One region of the Acidovorax sp. AC410 genome, then DNA from elsewhere that is predicted to be linked to it. Evidence: predicted binding sites of a transcription regulator. Region 1 holds the regulator's gene; each other region holds the start of a gene.

Region 1 (4,515 bases):
TGCGCGTGGGCAGCACGGCACGGGCCAGCAAGGACTTGCCATCGACCGGAGCCGTCTGCGCGGGCAAGGCGCGCTGCGCCAGGTTGGGCGGCAATGCCAGGTTGGCGGGCAGCTCCAGCTCCAGCTCGGCATGCGGGTTCTGCCAGCGCACCTTGCGCACCGTGCCTTCGAGGTAGATCGGGCGATCCGCGTCGAAGCTGCTCCAGCCGTGGTGGGCATGGGCCGCAAGGGGTACCAGGGGCATTGCAAAGCCGGTGAACAGAAGTTGGCGACGTCGTAGTGGCATGGGACTTCTCCTTTGGGATGGTTATCTGCGCTTCAACAGCGCTACGCACAGAACAGGACCCGTGGCTCTGGCATGGCCCAAGCCAGTGCCACCGTGGAACTGGCTTTGCCAGGCCACCGGTGGCGTCCCCCTGAGGGGCTGAGGGCCGCGGCTCCAAGCCCGCCTGCGCGGGCTTGGACGGCGCCGAAGGGCTGCCGCCTCTGGCGGCTGCACCGAGGCGCGAAGCGACTCAGGGGGCTACAAGTAAGCGATCCAGCGACCGCAGGCGACGATGGCCAGCCAGATGAGGGTGGACAGCAGCATCTGCGCCCGCGCAAGCCCATCGAGCCGCGCCAGCGAACCACGCCCATGAAACCACGCCGCGTTGCAGCCGGCAAGCATCAACAACAGCATCTTCAGGGTGAAGGCCCGGTTGGCGAGCAATTCCTGGGGCTGCGTGGCAAACATCACCAGGCCCGACAGGGCCGCCATGCCAAAGCCGCACAGCGCCAGCGACAGGCTCAGGCGCGCCAGGTCCCGCGGCGGCAGCGCCGCGCCCCAGCCGAACACCCGCAACTCCAGCAGCACCAGGTTGCCCAGCAGCAGCGCAATGCCCACGATGTGTACCACCTCCAGCGCCGGGTAGGCCCATACATGGGAGCGAAGGGCAGCAAACATAAAGGGCTTCCTGGCGTGGTGATCAGTGCAACAGCTCAAGCATCAGCGTGATGCGGGCCTTCACGGGCGACAGGCCGGGCGCGGCCGCAAAGGCGTCTCCTGCCGTGGGCAGCAACTGTCCTTCGGCGCAGCGCGTGGAGCGCACCACACGCACCCCAACCGCCTGCGCACGCGCCAGCGCGGCGCCGAGCGCATGGTGGATGGTGCCGTTGCCCGTGCAGGCCACCACCAGCCCCTGCACGCCCTCGCGCACCAAGGCATCCACCGCACGGCCACTGGCGCCCGCATGGCTCGCCACCAGTTCCACCCACGGCCAGGGGGCGTCGGCCGGCAGGGCGGCAGTGGCTGCGGCAGCCGTGCCGTCTGGCGCCTGGGGCCATGCCTGCACCAGGCGGGCCACGCCCTCCTCCACCCACCCCAAGGGCCCGGCGTCACCGGAACTGAACGGGTCCACCCGGTAAGGATGCACCTTCTGCACGCGCTGCGCGCCGTGGATGGTGCCGGCAGCCACCACCACCACGCCGTGCGCACCGGCGGTGGCCGCCACGGCCACGGCGTCGAGCAGGTTCTGCGGGCCATCGGGCACCAGCGCGGTCGATGGGCGCATGGCACAGGTCAGCACCACGGGCTTCGAGGCATGGAGCACGGAGTGCAGGAACCAGGCCGTCTCTTCGATGGTGTCGGTGCCATGGGTGATGACGATAGCGCGCACGGCAGGGTCGTCCATGCATTCGGCGCAGCGCTGCGCCAGGGCGCGCCACACACCCATCTCCATGTCCTTGCTGTCGATCTGGGCCACCTGCTCGACCACCAGGGCCCCGCCAGCCACTGTTTCGAGCCCGGGAACCGCCGCCAGCAGCTCGCCCACCCCCACCTGTGCGGCCGTGTAGCCAATGTTGTCCCCCGCCTGCGCAGCGGTGCCGGCAATGGTGCCGCCCGTACCCAGAACCACAATTTTTTGCGCACTCACTTGCATACTCCGAAAAACTGGTGAAAAATACAGCTACTGGATTAAAAAACAGTTATTTGCCACTGTACCGGCACACACTGGAAACCACCATGCTCGACAACCCCAAGCTCACCGCCCGCCAGCAACAGATTCTGGACCTGATCCAGACCGCCATTGCACGCACCGGCGCCCCCCCTACCCGCGCCGAAATCGCGACCGAGCTGGGCTTCAAGTCGGCCAATGCGGCAGAAGAGCACCTGCAGGCCCTGGCCCGCAAGGGCGTGATCGAACTGGTCAGCGGCACCTCGCGGGGCATCCGCCTACGCGGCGAGACCGTGCGCTCCATCAACGCAGCGCGTGGCACCCAGTTCAGCCTGCCCATTCCCGGCCTGTCGCAGCTGATGCTGCCGCTGATCGGCCGGGTCGCAGCGGGCTCACCCATTCTCGCGCAGGAGCATGTCGACCAGACCTACAGCGTGGAAAACAGCCTGTTCCAGCACAAGCCCGATTACCTGCTCAAGGTGCGCGGCATGTCCATGCGCGACGCCGGCATCATGGACGGCGACCTGCTGGCCGTGCAGTCCACGCGCGAGGCGCGCAATGGCCAGATCATCGTGGCCCGCCTGGGCGACGACGTCACCGTCAAGCGCCTGCGCCGCACGGCCACCGGCATCGAGCTGCTGCCCGAAAACCCCGACTACCCCGTGATCACCGTGCAGCCCGGTGAGCCCTTCGAGATCGAAGGCCTGGCGGTCGGCCTGATCCGCAACACCATGCTCATGTAGCGCCAAGGGTCCACGGCACCCCCTGCGCAAGGCAGGGATGCCGCAAAGGACCCGACGTGCATGGCCCAGGTGGCGGGCGTTTGACAGGTGGGATGCGGGATTTTCTGCAACCCACTGGTCAGCCCTGGGCCCATGCACATCCCTCGCAATCCTGCCTGTGTTCACCACCGACCTTCGGAGTCTTCACATGGGAATTGCTTCTTTGACCTTCTCGGCCTTCTCCCACCCCCTGCATGCGCTGACGCGCTGGCTGCAGCCTGCCGCGCATGGCGGGCACGACACCACTGCGGCACGGCCACGCACCTGCAAGGCACCTCTGCCAGCCACCCCGGCGCCAGCATGGCCGGCAGCGGCTGCAGCCCGCATGCCGCGCGACGAGACGCCACTGGCGGCAGCGGGAAGCCGCTTGCCCAACCCGGCCCAGGGAGCGGAGGCCGTGTGCAACCACGCCCAGGCACGCCGCGTGGTGCGGGTGCTGCGGACAGCCGCCTCCGGCGCCGATGCCGGACGCATCGTGATCTCGGGGCGCATGGCCGATGTGTGCGCGGAGCTGGACCGCATGGCCGCGCGCGAGGCGCTGCAACACTGACCCGGGCACCCCGGCCGGGCAGGCGAGCGGGCCAGCTGTCCTGCAAGCGGCGGCACCAGGCCCGCCGCCGCAGATGGGGCACCGCATTCGCGCGGATCAGCGCCTTCGCACATGCGGCATTCACGCAGCGTTGCAAATGCCGTGCGCCCGATGGGCCTTGGGGCGCAAAGACTGCAGCGCTCCAAGGCACAATGTCGGGATGAACATCGTGATCCTCGACGACTACCAGGATGCAGTGCGCAAGCTCCATTGCGCCACCCGGCTCGACGCCTACACCGCCAAGGTCTACACCAACACCGTCAAGGGCCTGGGCCAGCTGTCGATACGGCTCAAGGATGCCGACATCATCGTGCTGGTGCGCGAGCGCACCCAGATCACCCGCCAGCTGGTCGAAAAGCTGCCGCGCCTCAAACTCATTGCCCAGACCGGCAAGATCGGCAACCACATCGACGTGGCAGCCTGCACCGAGCGCGGCATTGCCGTGGCAGAGGGCGTGGGCTCGCCGGTGGCACCTGCGGAGCTGACCTGGGCCCTGGTGATGGCCGCCACGCGCCGGCTGCCCCAGTACATCTCCAACCTCAAGCACGGCGCCTGGCAGCAGTCGGGCCTCAAGACGGCGTCCATGCCGCCCAACTTCGGGCTGGGCACGGTGCTGCGCGGCAAGACGCTGGGCATCTGGGGCTATGGCCGCATCGGCCAGCTCGTGGCCGGCTATGGCCGGGCCTTCGGCATGAACGTGCGCGTCTGGGGCCGCGAGGCATCGCGCGCCCAGGCCCTGACCGATGGCTACCAGGCCGCCACCACGCGCGAGGAATTCTTCTCGCAGTGCGACGTGATCTCGGTGCATCTGCGCCTGAACGACGAGACGCGCGGCATCATCTCGCTTGAAGACCTGTCGTGCATGAAGCCCACCTCGCTGTTCGTGAACACCTCGCGCGCCGAACTGGTCGAGTCCGATGCCCTGATTGCGGCGCTGAACCGGGGTCGCCCCGGCATGGCGGCGGTGGACGTGTTCGAGAGCGAGCCCATCCTGCAGGGCCACGCCCTGCTGCGCCTTGAGAACTGCATCTGCACCCCGCACATCGGCTACGTGGAGCAGGACAGCTACGAGCTCTACTTTGGTGCGGCCTTCGACAACGTGGTGAACTTCATCAAGGGCACGCCGACCAACATCGTGAACCCGGGTTCGCTGCAGGTGCGGCGCTGACGCCCCCTCCTGCCGCCAACGCAAGCAGCGTCGGCGGCACCA
Region 2 (4,515 bases), on a different contig from region 1:
AGCCAAAGCTCATCATCGATGCGCCGATTGAGGTCCAGCCCTAGCCAGGCGCGGCCAGTGAAGTGCTTCAACGTCCACCGGCCGAGCTCCTCCAGCTGCTCATCGGTGGCAGCCCGCATCGGCGAGACCATCACCAGGCAGTCTGCCAGTGCAGCGCCCTCGATCAAGTTGCGCCGCAGCTCGTAGGTCCCCTTTTCAGATGAGCGCCGCAGGACCGTGATGAACTCGCAAAGGTTTCCGTATCCGTTGAGGTTCTGCGCCAGCACCACCATCACGAAGGGAAGTTCAGCTTGCACATTGAACTGCGATCCTATGAGCAGCTTCATCCCTGCTTCTTTCGCCGCCGTGTGCGCGCGCACGACGCCGGCGAGGGTGCACTCGTCGGTCACCGCGATAGCGCTATAGCCAAGTTCATGCGCGCGCTCCACCAGCTCTTCCGGCCAGCTGGCAGCGGTCAGGAAGGAGTAGTTGGAACGCGCGCGCAACTCGCAATACGAGGGCAGGGACATGGCAAACGTTCGCGTCAGGCGTATTGCCCGTGGAGGAACCAGCCCGTCTCATCACCGGCAAGGCGGCGCTGGAAAACCAGAAGCAGGCCTGCATGGTGGCTGAGGGCCACGAAATAGTCGCGCTGCACGGTTCCCGGCGCCGCCCCCTCCACCTTGCCCTGTCGATCCCACCAGCCACCCTCGACGCGGTCCGGGCCGAGCAGTATCTGCAGCTGCCCCTGGTACATGGGACGGTTGTCTCTTTCGGCCAGGCGCAGGGGCTCCGCCAACAGCCAGCCTGGCAGTGGAAAATGGTGGTCGGTCACGCTGGCGCGCGGTAGTGGCTGCTCGGCTGGCAGCCATTGCTGTATGCATTCAGGACGGTGGTCCTCGACAAGTCGCGGGCGCACTACCCGCTCCTTCCCGAGGCGCGCCTGAATGCGTTCTAGGACCAGCGCGGTAGCCTCACCTTGTCGGATGGTGTCCGGGAGCAGCGACTTGCTCTCTTGCGTGATCGGGATGGTCTCGGTGGCCAGCAGTTCGATGTCGCCCGCCGGTGCCAGCAGCTCGACCTTGGCCAGATGCTCTGTCAGCAGCCGGCCCAGGTGCTCAACTGACTGCGTGGCCTCAGCGGTGCGCACGGTGAGCTCGCCACCTGTGCCGGCAGTCTTCGCCCGCATTGCGTCATGGCACCAGCGGAGAGTAAAGGCGGTGACGCCCATGTGGCGAGCCGCCAGCCAGCCCGACATCTGCAGCAGGAGCCGGCGCGCGCCGAACATCAGCGCCGCGGCGTGCTCCACCCGGAACTGAAACTCCAGGCGGGCCGAGAACGTCTCAGGAAGGGGTACCCACTCATAGACCTCCGGGCGCAGGCCGTATGCCTGGTCCAGCGCTGTCAGAAGCTGCTTGTCAAAGCGCCGGCCCAACCCGCCGCGCGGCAGCTTGCGCACGTCGCCCAGGGTGCGCGATCCCAGGCGGTGGAGCGTCCCCTGGTGGCGCGCCACGGCTGTGATGGTCTCCAGCGGCAACTTGTCAAGGATCGAAGGGAGAGGGCGGGCAAACCCATCCCCTACGCGGCACCTCAGCAACGCCAAGGCGGCGGTGCCGGTGGGGGCCCACGAGATGGCGTCTACCCCCAGCTCCGTCGCCTCCCCCTCGATGCGCTGGCGCAGGTTCTCCAAGCCACCGAACAGGCGCACGCTGGCCCCGATCTCGAGCAACACGGCTTCTTCTTCGGCCATGGCCACCCGCGGCGTGAACTGCAACGCCCAGATAGCCAGCCCCTGAAGATCAATGGCCGTGCAGGAGTCGGGGTTCTTGGAGGGACTCAGTGCGGCCCAGATCCCAATCATGGGAGGCCTCCTGGCTGCGCAGGGGAGCAACAATTTCAATGCCCATGCGGCGCAGGCGCGGGGGCAACACACGGTCAAGGCGATCTGGAACTGCGACCAGGCGCAACACCCCGCTGAAAGGGGTGCCGCGCCGCTTGAGCACAGTCACATCGATGTGCCATCCGGTACCCAATGCTGCCTTGATGCGCAGAGGTGCGGGCGAAGCCTCCCGCTCAGCCGCCAAAGGCCGAAACAGGAAGACTGGGGACTGGCAGGACTGAGCGTGCACCTGCAGGCGACGGATCTGCTCGGCCCGAGCCTGCGGCAACCAGGCAAGCACCGCCCCCTTGGGATTGGATTTGACCAGCTGCTCTGTGGCCCACAAGCGCTCTGCAGGCGTCTTCGCCTGGATCCAGACGAGGCGTTCTGGTGGCAGCCCTAGCTGCTGCAGGCCGCCGGCATGCGGCGGCTGCGGCGGAGCGACGAGCAGGATCTGGCCCCCACCGGCAACGAGCGAGGGCAAAGCGCCCCCCAGCAGGCGCCATTCGCAAAGCGGCGCCTGCGCGGACAGCACCTCGGTGAGCGCCCTGGTTGGCCAACCACTCCCAGGCAGCACCGCGTCCAGCTCTGAAAACCCCGTGGCCACGGTCTCACCTTCCTGGCGACCCATCTCCCCACCGAGCCAAACGGCTTCGCGCACGCCTGGCGGCAGGGCGTGTGGGTCGAAGGAATGAAGAAGGGCTGACATCGGGTGCAAATACTGTAGTTATTTACAGTGTATGGCCGTGCCGCGTTTTCCCATGTAGGGGTGTACCTGGCTGCAGGGTCTTTGGACAGCAAGGTTTGTAGCAAGCTTTCCAGACTTCTCGGGCTCTTGGAAGCCAATCGGCGCCCAAAGATCATCCGATGCCTGTTACAAAATCATCAGCTGGCTGCCGAGATCGGTCGTGCCGGGCTTTACCGGCTGCTACTGCTACCTCTGACTCACCCCCAGCTTGCTGTCGAGGATGGGGCGCCATCCATCCGTCTTCTACAAGCTTGGCAGGTTGTGTACCGTCGGCGGCAGAGGATCCGGCCCCGTCCTACCTGAGCGCAGTGCTACCCTCACCCATGATGGAGCGCAAATGCACAACGTAAACTCGGATTCAATCATTGGAGACACGCATGCCTTCGTATTGCCTGCAGATCATCCCTGACCCTGATAGCGACGAAGCGTTTCGCTGGATTGTCCTTGAGCAGGAAGCGAACGAGGCGCTGGTCTTCAAGCCCCACTCGGCATCGGAATGCGATTTCGACAGCTGGGCGGCGGCACTCGACGCTGGCACTTTGGCACTGGCGGCCGCAGAGGGTCAGCCCTACGAGAACGAGGCAGCAGACCCGGTTGGTGATGCCGACTGTTCGAAGGGTGACTGACGGTCACCCTGCGAATTGCACGGGGTAAGCGATGTGTGGGCCACTCGGAGAACAGCGGCCGCGCCTCGACGTTGTCATGGCAGCGCGTCGCAGCCCGGCTGGGCCTCGAGCCTGACCAAGGTGAGGTGCGAGCACGGTCGCCATTTACCAGCGCCCCCTGGATCGAGCAAAGCCATCGAGACTTGGCTGGATCATCTGCCACGACCCCGGAATAGGACCTGCGTAGCCCAACCCCTTGAGTGTCTTCAGCGCCGAGACAATGTCGCTCACAACAAGCGCGCCTAGGTACTCGTCGGGGGTACCCACCGAGGTCGGGAACTCGGTCTGCCACCCCCGGAATGCTGGCCAGGGCGCCAACGTCTGGAACCTGTCTCGGTGCTCCTGCCGCACCCACTGCTGCCCAGTGGGTGAAGTGAGCAACGCGACCGAGCTGCCCGAGTGCCACGGCCAAGGCCAGCGCCGGCCTGGCGGGCCCAAGTCATCAGAGAATCGAAGGGCAGGGGACGGGGCAGGCGGCTGCCTCGCGGCAGCGGCGTCTCTGAGAAGCTTTTCCTGCTCAAGCGCGGCCTGTCTTTCACGTTCAGTCTCGTCCTCAAACCTGGCGATCAATGCTGCGGTGTTTTCCACCAGCAGGCGCCGCTCCTCCGCCGTGAGCCGGCGGCCTGATCCACCGGAATTGTCATACGCTGGCCTGCCCAGGGCAGAGGACGATCCGTATCGCTTCTCAAAGCACGTGGAGCCCAACACCAGAACGCGCCCCTCATCCCTGACAACGTGGATGGCGGCATAGACCCCGTGATTGCAGGCTGGTTGCTGACACTGCACACGCTGAGACGGCTCCACCGCCACTATGGCCAGAAGGCGGGGGGAAGAGGGGGATGCGTCCATATCTGTTCCGTTCAAGCTGCCCGAGTGCCAGATTCTCGCTGATCAGCCTCGGCCGCAGCACCGCCGTTCGGAACGCAAAAAGCCCCGGGCACGATCGATAGATCACGCCCGGGGCTCATTTTGAAGGTCGCCTATTCGACCGGGTCTTTACGGCCTACTGCGGCGTCAGAGACGAAGCAGAAGGCATCGGTAAGAAGGCCGAGGCGCATGCCAACGACCGGTTGTCAGGGTGGTCTATCGACCACCGGCCGGGCTTGAGCCCAGTCAGCGATGCAGCATGCGAGGCAGCTGCAGGCGTAGCGAAGGCAGCAGTGTTCGTGCCCACAGAAACGGTAAAGCACCCCGCTGCGCTATAGCCGTGAAGCACCGCTGCCTCGCTCGTAGAAAAGGCATAG
Region 3 (4,515 bases), 2.4 Mb from region 1:
GTCCAGGATTCGATGGTCGCGCAGAGCGCTGAAGCGTGCTGCATGTACCGACGCATCCGCAGGCGGACGCACCCCGTCGTTGGCGCCATCCAAGGTGATAGATGGAACGGTGATGACGGGTTGCTGGGCAAGCTTCGCTTCGATGTTTGCATAGGCCGGATCACCAGGCACCAAGGCGTAGCGGTGCCGGTACGAGTGGATTACCACTTCGACGAAATCCGGGTTGTCGAAGGCGGCAGCGCTCTGCTCGAAAGTCGCATCGTCGAAGCGCCAGGTCGGTGACCACAGTTGCCACAGTAGCTTGGAAAATGCCCTGCGGTTTTGCTCAAGCCCAGCTCGACCGCGCTCGCCATGGAGGTAGTATTGATACCAGAGCCGCAGCTCTTTTTCAGGTGCTTCCGGCTCCATGGCCCTGGCGATGTTCTGGATGTTGTAGCTGTTCACCGAGACCAGACCCGCGCAACGCTGGGGCCACAGCGCGGCGACCACACACGCGGCCCGGCCACCCCAGTCGTAGCCCGCAAGCACCGCCCGCTCAATGCCAAGGCTGTCCAGGAACGCGAGCAAATCGGCCCCAAGCGCGGCCTGCTCGCCGGATCGCAAGTTTGACGCGTTCACAAACCGCGTGCCGCCATACCCGCGCAGGTAAGGCACCAGCACGCGGCAGCCTGCATCCGCCAGCAAAGGAGCTACTTCTTGGTAACTGTGGATGTCGTACGGAAAGCCATGCATCACTACCACAGGCGGCCCGGCGGTAGGGCCTTGCTCGAAGTACGCGATGTCGAGCACGCTGGCCCGAACGTGGCGAAGTGGTTCCATGCGTTTCATTCGTATTTCCTCGCGCATCGGTCGCCGGTCACAGCTAGAAGGGGATGTCATCGTCCCACAACAAGCGATCGCCGTAGCGCATCGCTCCCTGGGCATCGCGCTCGACCACCCTGCGGTAGTTGGTAAATCCACAGTAGCCACAGCGATTCATGGGGGCAGTCTGATCGGTTTCCATCGTTGAGCTCTTATACAGAAATGTGCCTTTCAGTCATTTCAGGCATAGCGGCATCCTGACCTTGCACCAGGGTTTCGTCGGGATGGCCCGCCTGGTCATCGCAAATATTTTCCACCGTACTCGATCACTTGATCCTCCCGCGCAGGCGCTGATTTCGCCGCTATCGATTTCAGTGCGAGCCGCATGCAATGGCCTTCAACCGCCGTCGGAACCCTCTTTCCATGTCAGTAAGTCTGTCCATATACTGTATTTAATTACAGTATTTTGCCATGCCTGCCTCCCACGCTTCCCAGTCCTTCGACACCCAGAGCCTGCCCATTTCGGTACGGGAATCTGTATGGCTGGGCGACGACCTGGTGCACGACGGCCACCCGACAATCTCCACGGGTTTTGACCTGTTGGACGCCTCCCTGCCCGGGGGTGGCTGGCCCACACGCGCCCTGACCGAGGTCCTCCTGGCCCAAGCACCGCTGTGCGAATGGCGCCTGCTGGGCAGAAGCTTGCCCAGCCTGGTCCAGAACGGCGGCCAGATACTGCTCGTTGCCCCACCCCAGCAGCCCCATGCCGGTGGCTTGGCTCAGCTCGGAGTTCCCGCCGACCAGATCGTCTGGATTCAGGCCAAGACGCCAGCCGAGCGCTTGTGGGTGACGGAGCAATTGGTGAAGTCCAATCCCCGCGGCGCGGTGCTTTCCTGGCTCCCCCAAGTCCGCTCGGACCAGATCAGGCGCCTGCAGGTGCATGCCCAGTCCTGCCAGTCGCCTGTCTTTCTCTTTCGGCCTTTGAACGCGCAGCGAGAGGCCTCGCCGGCGCCACTGCGCACCCTGGTGTCGCTCGGCACAGGCTGGAACATCGACGTGCGCATCCTCAAGCGCCGTGGTACGCCCTGCCATGACGTGCTGGAACTGCAGGCCATCCCCGGCCGCCTGAGCCAGGTGCTGCCGCCGCGACTGCGCCGCCTGGACACCGATTTCGCCATCCCCCTGCGCAGAGAGGAGGCCACCGATGATCGGCATCTGGGCCGCACTGCTACCGCACAAGACCAGCACCGAGTCCTGCACCGCCATTGACCTGCCTTCCCTGGCTGTTTGGGCGCTGCAGTTCTCTCCAAGGGTGGCAGTGCGCGAAGAAGTGGTCCTGGTTGAGGTCGGGGCCAGCGCACGCCTGTTTGGCGGCCTGTCGCACTTGCGAGGGCGCATCGAATCGGAAGCCAGTGAGTTGGGCGTTGAAGCCTTCGCTTGGGCCCCGACGGGCACCGCCGCGCTGGCTCTGGTGCGCTCGCGCGTGGTGGATGGCTTTGCCGGCCCGCTGCCATCCATCCTCGACAAACTACCGCTGGAGATGATCACCGCCGTGGCGCGCCATCAAGGCACGCTGCACCGCCTCGGATCACGCACGCTGGGTGATGTGCGCAAGCTGCCCCGGGGTGGCCTGGGTCGGCGCTTCGACAAGGACCTGCTTCACAGCCTGGACCAGGCCTACGGACTGCGTCCCGAGGTCTGCGAGTGGCAGCAACTTCCCGAAACCTTCAGTGCCCGCCTGGAGTTCATGTTCCGTGTCGAAAACGCGATGGCACTGATGTTCGGCGCCCGCCGCTTGTTACTCCAGATGTCCGGCTGGCTAGCGGCCAGGCACATGGGCGTCACCTCGTTCACGCTGCGGTGGGCCCATGACGCGATGCGCGCCAAGACCGCAGGCACTGGGGGGGAGATCACCGTGCGCACCGCGGAGGCTACGCAGAACGTGGACCACCTGGGCCGCCTGCTCAGCGAGCATCTGGCCAAGGTCGAGCTGCTGGCACCCGTCGGCGACATTGAGCTGCTTGCCTCCGAAACCATCGCTATCAGGCAGGAGAGCAAGTCGCTCCTGCCTGAGACCATCCGCCAGGGCGAAGCCACGTCCCTGGTGCTGGAGCGCGTGCAGGCCCGCCTGGGCAAGGATCGCGTGGTGCGCCCCGTCCTGAATGCCGACCACCGCCCCGAATGGATGCAGTGCTGGCAGGGTGCGGAGATGGTGCGCCCCCGCGCTTCGCTCCCCTGCCACGAGCTGCCGCTGCCCGCATGGGTGCTGCCCGAACCGCTGCGTCTGGCCGAGCGGGAGCACCGCCCGATCTACCAGGGGCAACTGCAGTTGCTGCTGGGCCCGGACCGCGTGGAAGGCGGCTGGTGGCACCGAGAGCGTTCGGCGGCTGCAGGTACACAGGGCGGTCAGCTCAACGTGCAACGCGACTACTGGATCGCGTTGAGCCGGCATGCAGGGGTGCTGTGGATTTTCCAACGCCGCCTGGCCGAGGACGAGACGGGCTGGTTCCTTCATGGCCTGTACGCCTGAACGATGCATAGACCTTCAGGCAACAGTCATGGCGCTTCCCTTCTACGCAGAGCTGCGCTGCGTTTCCAATTTCACGTTCCTTGTCGGGGCCAGTTGGCCTGACGAACTGCTCGAGCGCGCCAAGGAGCTGGGCTACAGCGCCATTGCCATCACCGACGAATGCACGCTGGCCGGTGTGGTGCGCGCGCATGTCGCCGCCAAGAAGGAGGGGCTGCAGTTGCTGGTGGGCTCGCAGTTCAAAGTGCAGGCCGGCCTGGCCTTCACGATGGTGATCCTTGCGCAGAACCTCGATGGTTACGGCAACCTATGCCAGTTCATCACGCGGCTGCGGCGCACCGCAGAGAAAGGCACCTACCTTCTTGAACGCTCAACCATCGAAGGCGATGCTCTGGCCGGCTGCCTGGTGATGGTGACGCCCGACCGGACAGGGACGGACGAGCAGCTGGAGGAACTGGGGCGCTGGACCTTGACGCACTTCATCGGGCGAACATGGATTGGCGTGGACCTGAACCGCCGCATCGATGACGAGCTGTGGCTGCACCGCATGCGGGAGTTGTCGGCGTTGACTGCCATACCGCTGGTGGCCATGGGCGACGTGCACATGCACCGGCGCAGCCGCAAACCACTACAGGACGTGATGACCGCCACCAGGGTAGGACTGCCTCTAACCGAGTGCGGCTACGAACTGCAGCGCAGCGCCGAGCGCCATCTGCGAAGCCGCCTCCGATTGGCACAGACCTACCCCGATGAATTGCTGGCTGAAACGATTCGCGTGGCTGAGCGATGCACGTTCAGTCTCGACGAGCTGAGGTACCAGTACCCGGACGAAGTCGTACCCGAAGGCCACACCCCTGCCAGCTACCTGCGCCAGGCCACCTACGAAGGCGCCGGCCGCCGCTGGCCACACGGCATCACCGCGAAGGTGCAGGCGCAGATAGAGCACGAGCTGGAGTTGATCTGCGACCTGCACTACGAGCACTACTTCCTCACCGTGTTCGACATCGTCAGCTTTGCGCGCTCCCAGCACATCCTCTGCCAAGGCCGTGGGTCCGCTGCGAACAGCGTGGTCTGTTACTGCCTGGGCGTGACCGAGGTGGACCCTGATCGCATGTCAACGCTGTTCGAACGCTTCATCAGCAGGGAGCGCAACGAGCCGCCGGACATTGATATCGACTTCGAACACC
Region 4 (4,515 bases), 4.2 Mb from region 1:
CATGCGGCCCGCACGCTGGTGTAGCACCGAGGCCACCACGCGCTCCTCGCTGATGAAGTCCCGGGCCTCCAGCTCGCTCAGCACGGCCTCGAGGTCTTCGCCCTCCTGCACATGCGGGCGCAGTTTGCGCAGCAGCTCGGCGCGCGAGTGCTCGCGCTGGCCCAGCAACCGCAGCGCGCGGCCCTTCAGGGAAACGGTGTCAAAGCCCATGGGTTTGGTTGGCAGGCAGCCAGGCAATGGTCCAATGCACAGCGGCCATTGCCGCAACACTGCGCAATGGCCGCCCAGGTGTGTTGCAGTGGCGCCCAATGCGCCGCCGCATCACTCGTCCGAATCGCCTGCCGGGGCAGCCGCTTGCAGCCCGTCGGGCAGCAGCGCAATGCCCAGCCCTTCGCGCACCTTGTTCTCGATCTCACGGGCGAGGTCGGGGTTCTCGCGCAGGAACTCGCGCGCGTTGTCACGGCCCTGGCCGATCTTCTCGCCGTTGTAGGCATACCAGGCGCCCGACTTCTCGACGATCTTGGCGGTCACGCCCATGTCGATGATCTCGCCCTCGCGGCTGATGCCCTCGCCGAACAGGATGTCGAACTCGGCCGTCTTGAAGGGCGGGCTCACCTTGTTCTTGACCACCTTGACCTTGGTCTCGTTGCCGATGGCTTCGTCGCCCTTCTTGATGGTGCCGGTGCGGCGGATGTCCAGGCGCACCGAGGCGTAGAACTTGAGCGCATTGCCGCCGGTGGTGGTTTCGGGGCTGCCGAACATCACGCCGATCTTCATGCGGATCTGGTTGATGAAGATGACCGTGCAGTTGGTCTTCTTGATCGTGGCCGTCAGCTTGCGCAGCGCCTGGCTCATCAGGCGGGCCTGCAGGCCGGGCAGGGCATCGCCCATCTCGCCTTCAATTTCGGCCTTGGGCGTGAGCGCGGCGACCGAGTCGATGACGATCAGGTCCACGGCGCCCGAGCGCACCAGGCTGTCCACGATTTCCAGGGCCTGTTCACCCGTGTCGGGCTGGCTGATCAGCATGTCGGACAGCTGCACGCCCAGCTTCTGGGCGTACTGCACGTCCAGTGCGTGCTCGGCGTCGACGAAGGCACAGGTGCCGCCCAGCTTCTGCATCTCGGCAATCACCTGCAGGGTGAGCGTGGTCTTGCCCGAGGATTCCGGGCCGTAGATCTCGATCACGCGGCCGCGCGGCAGTCCGCCCACGCCCAGGGCGATGTCCAGGCCCAGCGAGCCGGTGGAGACCACCTGGATGTCCTCGATCACCTCGCCTTCGCCCAGGCGCATGATGGTGCCCTTGCCGAATTGCTTCTCGATCTGGGCCAGTGCAGCCGCCAGCGCCTTGGCCTTTTCGGTGTTGACGGGAAGGGGGGGGTTGGTGCCTTTGACTGCGACGTCCATGAAAAACTCCTTGAAAAACAACGGGTTGGATGTTTGCACCTCGTCTGCAATTAACTACAGGCTGGATGCTTGAACAGTAGTTTATGCGAGCCGTTGGATTGCATCAATGCACTATTTAGTCAGTTTGCCTGACAATGCCGCATGCCTGATTTCCTGCCCGCGGCACCGCCGCCCAGCCCCGCCGAGGATGGCTGGCGCCAGACCCACCTGGGCCGCCTGCTCGGCCACGCCATGCGCCGCTTCGACGCCCGGGTGCTGCAGCTCATGGCGCACAACGTGGAGGTGCCGCTGGCCCTGTCCAACCTGGCCGCACGCGACCAGGTGAGCGCGGCGCACGTCCACATCACGCGCCACCTGGCGCTGCAGGGCGACCGCCTGACCGACCTGGCCCAGCGCGCCGGCATGAGCAAGCAGGCCATGGCCACCCTGGTGGACCAGTGCGAGGCCTGGGGCCTGATCACGCGCGCGGCGGACCCGCTCGATGCACGCGCTCGGCGTGTGTGCTTCACCCCCACGGGGCTGGCGTGGCTGCAGGCCTTTCGCGATGCAGTGGCCCAGGCCGAGGCGGAGTTCCGCAGCGAAGTGGGCAAGGACGTGGCCACGGTGGTGGCCATCGGGCTGGAGGCCTATGCGGGCGGTGATGCCGCTGGCACGCAGGCGCCGTGAACCCCGCTTAGCTGGCCGATGGCACCTGGGCCCGGGCGGCCAACACCAGCCTGGCGGCATCGATCCCCAGGGCGCGCAGCGTGCGCGCCGCCACGCCCTGCGGCATGGTGGCGACAACGGCCACCACGTGCGCCCCCAGCAAGGGGCCTGCCTGCTCCTTGCTTGAGCGGGCGAGTGCCTGCACCAGTTCCTGGCCCGAAGGCTGGGCGCGGTACAGCCCGGCCGCTGCAGGAGCCTGCAGTGCGGCCGCTGGCGGCAACGGGGCTTGCACCCCCACGGATTGCAAGGCGTCGCGGTACTGCCGCTCAATGGCCTCGCCCACCGCCGCCGGGTCGGCGCCAACACTCTCGAACGCCCGCCGCGCCGAGCCGTCGGGCAGGTCGATGGCGGCGAGCAGGAAATGCTCTGCGCCCGGCGCGGCCTGGCCACGCGACCGGGCATGTGCCTCGGCGCCCGTGCACAGCCGGCTCAGGGTGCGCATGCTCTGGAAACGGTGCTGCAGTTGGCGGAACATGGTGAAACTCCTTTGTCTCAGGATCGGGAAACATGGGCGGACAGCCGCTTGTGCGCAGCCTGCTTGCTGACACCCAGGGCCTGAGCGATCTGCGCCCAGGACCAGCCCTGCGCCAGCGCGGCCGCCACGGCGCCGGCTTCCAGCCGGTCGGCCACTAGCCGCAAGGCCACCACGGCGGCCAGCGCAGCCTCGGGGTCTTCGGGCGAGGGAAGGGGAGAGGGTGCCTGCATGTCGTCAACTTTAGTTGACAACCCAGAGTTCGTCAACCATCGTTGACGAGCCGACAGGCCAGGGTGCCTATGCAGACGGCAGCGGGGCAGCGGAAGCAGGTTCGGCACAGGCCAGCAGCCACTGGCGGAACTGCTGCAGGGTCTGCAGCTGGTTGCGCCCCTCGGGGTAGCAGAACCAGTAGCCGACCTCGCTTTGGTAGCCGCAGCCGGGCAGGGGCTCGCGCACAAGGCCGCTGGTGATCTCGTCCTGCACCAGGCAGCGCGGCACCAGCGCCAGGCCCATGCCGGCCATCACCGCGCGGATCATCGACTGGAACTGGTCGAACTGCGGGCCCGCCAGCGGGTTGAGCCCCTGCACGCCATGCGTTTCGCTCCAGCGCAGCCAGGCCTCGGGCACCGTCACATGGCGCAGCAGGGTGTGGCGCGCCACGTCGCGCGGGTGGTCGATGGCCCAGTCCGCCACGCGGGTGCGCGGTGCGATCAGCGCCACGTCCTGGCCCGTGAGGTAGTGGGCATGCGCACCGGGCCAATGGCCGTCACCGAAGAGGATGGCGCAGTCGAGTTCGGGCCGCTCGAAGTTGTAGCTGTGCACGTAGGGCACGAAGTGCAGCGTGACCTGCGGGTGCTGCTGCTGGAACTGCGGCAAGCGCGGAATGAGCCACTTGGCCGCAAAGGTCGGCAGGCTCGACAGGTGCAGCGCGCCACCACCGTCGTCGCTGGTGATCAGTTCCAGCGTGGCCGCCTCCAGTTGCGCCAGCACGGCCCGCACCGCCTTCTCATAGCGCTCGCCCGCAGGCGTGAGCGCCAGGCGCTTGCGGCTGCGCTCGAACAGCGGCACACCCACCCAGCCCTCCAGCTCCTTGACCTGCTTGCTCACCGCGCTCTGCGTCAGGTGCAGGGCCTCGGCCGCGCGCGAAACGCCGCCGAACCGGGTCACGGTGGAAAAGGCCCGCAGCAGATGCAGGGGTGGCGAAAGGCGTCTGAGGGAAGACATAGTAAGTTCTCAAATCATTCCATATCGGAATGTTATCAGGCACATCCATTGCTTGGTAGGTGGCACTGGATCATTTAATCTCAAACCCCCTCCATAGGAAAACCACCCATGAAACGCCGTCACCTGCTCACCACCCTGGCTGCTGCATCTTTCATTCCTGGAATATCTTTGGCGCAAGATGCCAAGCCCCTGCGCATCGTCGTGCCCTTCCCGCCCGGCGGCGCCACCGACATCACCGTGCGCGCACTGCAGGAGTCGCTCACCCGCATCCTCAAGCAGCCCGTGGTGCTGGACAACCGCGCCGGCGCAGGCGGCTCGATCGGCATGGCCGAGGTGGCGCGCGCCCCGGCGGACGGCCTCACGCTGGGCGTGGCCACCCTGTCCACCCACGGCGTGAACCCCGCCGTCTACAGCAAGCTGCCCTACAACCCGATCAAGGACTTCGTGGGCGTGACCGAGATCGTCAAGGCCCCCGGCGTGGTCGTGGTGAACCCCGCCGCCCTCCCAGTCAAGGACTTCGCCGACCTGGTGAAGTACCTCAAGGCCAACCCCGGCAAGGTGTCCTTCGCGACGCCCGGCAACGGCACCATCGGCCACATGTGGGGCGAGCTGTTCAAGAGCAGCACGGGCACCTCCATGGTGCATATCCCCTACCGTGGTGCAGGCCCGGCCATCAACGACGTGCTGGCCGGCCAGGTGGCGGTGTA

The links. Region 1 encodes LexA, which represses DNA repair genes until DNA is damaged. Its sites were predicted from a motif close to ACTGTATNNNNATACAGT; they were not measured.
Region 2: imuA (translesion DNA synthesis-associated protein ImuA) is a predicted target of LexA. The motif match lies at 2,579-2,596, and genes of this name have one in related genera.
Region 3: imuA (translesion DNA synthesis-associated protein ImuA) is a predicted target of LexA. The motif match lies at 1,247-1,264, and genes of this name have one in related genera.
Region 4: recA (recombinase RecA) is a predicted target of LexA. The motif match lies at 1,465-1,482, and genes of this name have one in related genera.

What each region holds. Positions count from the first base shown of each region.
Region 1 is NZ_CEEDCG010000001.1:5,837,028-5,841,542, forward strand. Features, by position in the region: gene AC0IZS_RS27080 (DUF6152 family protein) at 1-286, opposite strand, end outside; gene AC0IZS_RS27085 (hypothetical protein) at 524-943, opposite strand; gene AC0IZS_RS27090 (asparaginase) at 966-1,919, opposite strand; gene lexA (transcriptional repressor LexA) at 2,003-2,677, shown strand; gene AC0IZS_RS27100 (hypothetical protein) at 2,865-3,266, shown strand; gene AC0IZS_RS27105 (D-2-hydroxyacid dehydrogenase family protein) at 3,466-4,473, shown strand.
Region 2 is NZ_CEEDCG010000003.1:120,641-125,155, reverse strand. Features, by position in the region: gene AC0IZS_RS33780 (error-prone DNA polymerase) at 1-509, opposite strand, end outside; gene AC0IZS_RS33775 (Y-family DNA polymerase) at 524-1,840, opposite strand; gene imuA (translesion DNA synthesis-associated protein ImuA) at 1,779-2,567, opposite strand; gene AC0IZS_RS33765 (hypothetical protein) at 2,984-3,232, shown strand.
Region 3 is NZ_CEEDCG010000001.1:3,409,943-3,414,457, reverse strand. Features, by position in the region: gene AC0IZS_RS15915 (alpha/beta fold hydrolase) at 1-828, opposite strand, end outside; gene AC0IZS_RS15910 (hypothetical protein) at 818-1,009, shown strand; gene imuA (translesion DNA synthesis-associated protein ImuA) at 1,273-2,070, shown strand; gene AC0IZS_RS15900 (DNA polymerase Y subunit UmuC family protein) at 2,006-3,331, shown strand; gene AC0IZS_RS15895 (error-prone DNA polymerase) at 3,360-4,515, shown strand, end outside.
Region 4 is NZ_CEEDCG010000001.1:1,673,745-1,678,259, forward strand. Features, by position in the region: gene recX (recombination regulator RecX) at 1-210, opposite strand, end outside; gene recA (recombinase RecA) at 322-1,404, opposite strand; gene AC0IZS_RS07775 (MarR family winged helix-turn-helix transcriptional regulator) at 1,546-2,070, shown strand; gene AC0IZS_RS07780 (Clp protease N-terminal domain-containing protein) at 2,078-2,584, opposite strand; gene AC0IZS_RS07785 (helix-turn-helix domain-containing protein) at 2,602-2,814, opposite strand; gene AC0IZS_RS07790 (LysR substrate-binding domain-containing protein) at 2,882-3,808, opposite strand; gene AC0IZS_RS07795 (tripartite tricarboxylate transporter substrate binding protein BugE) at 3,917-4,515, shown strand, end outside.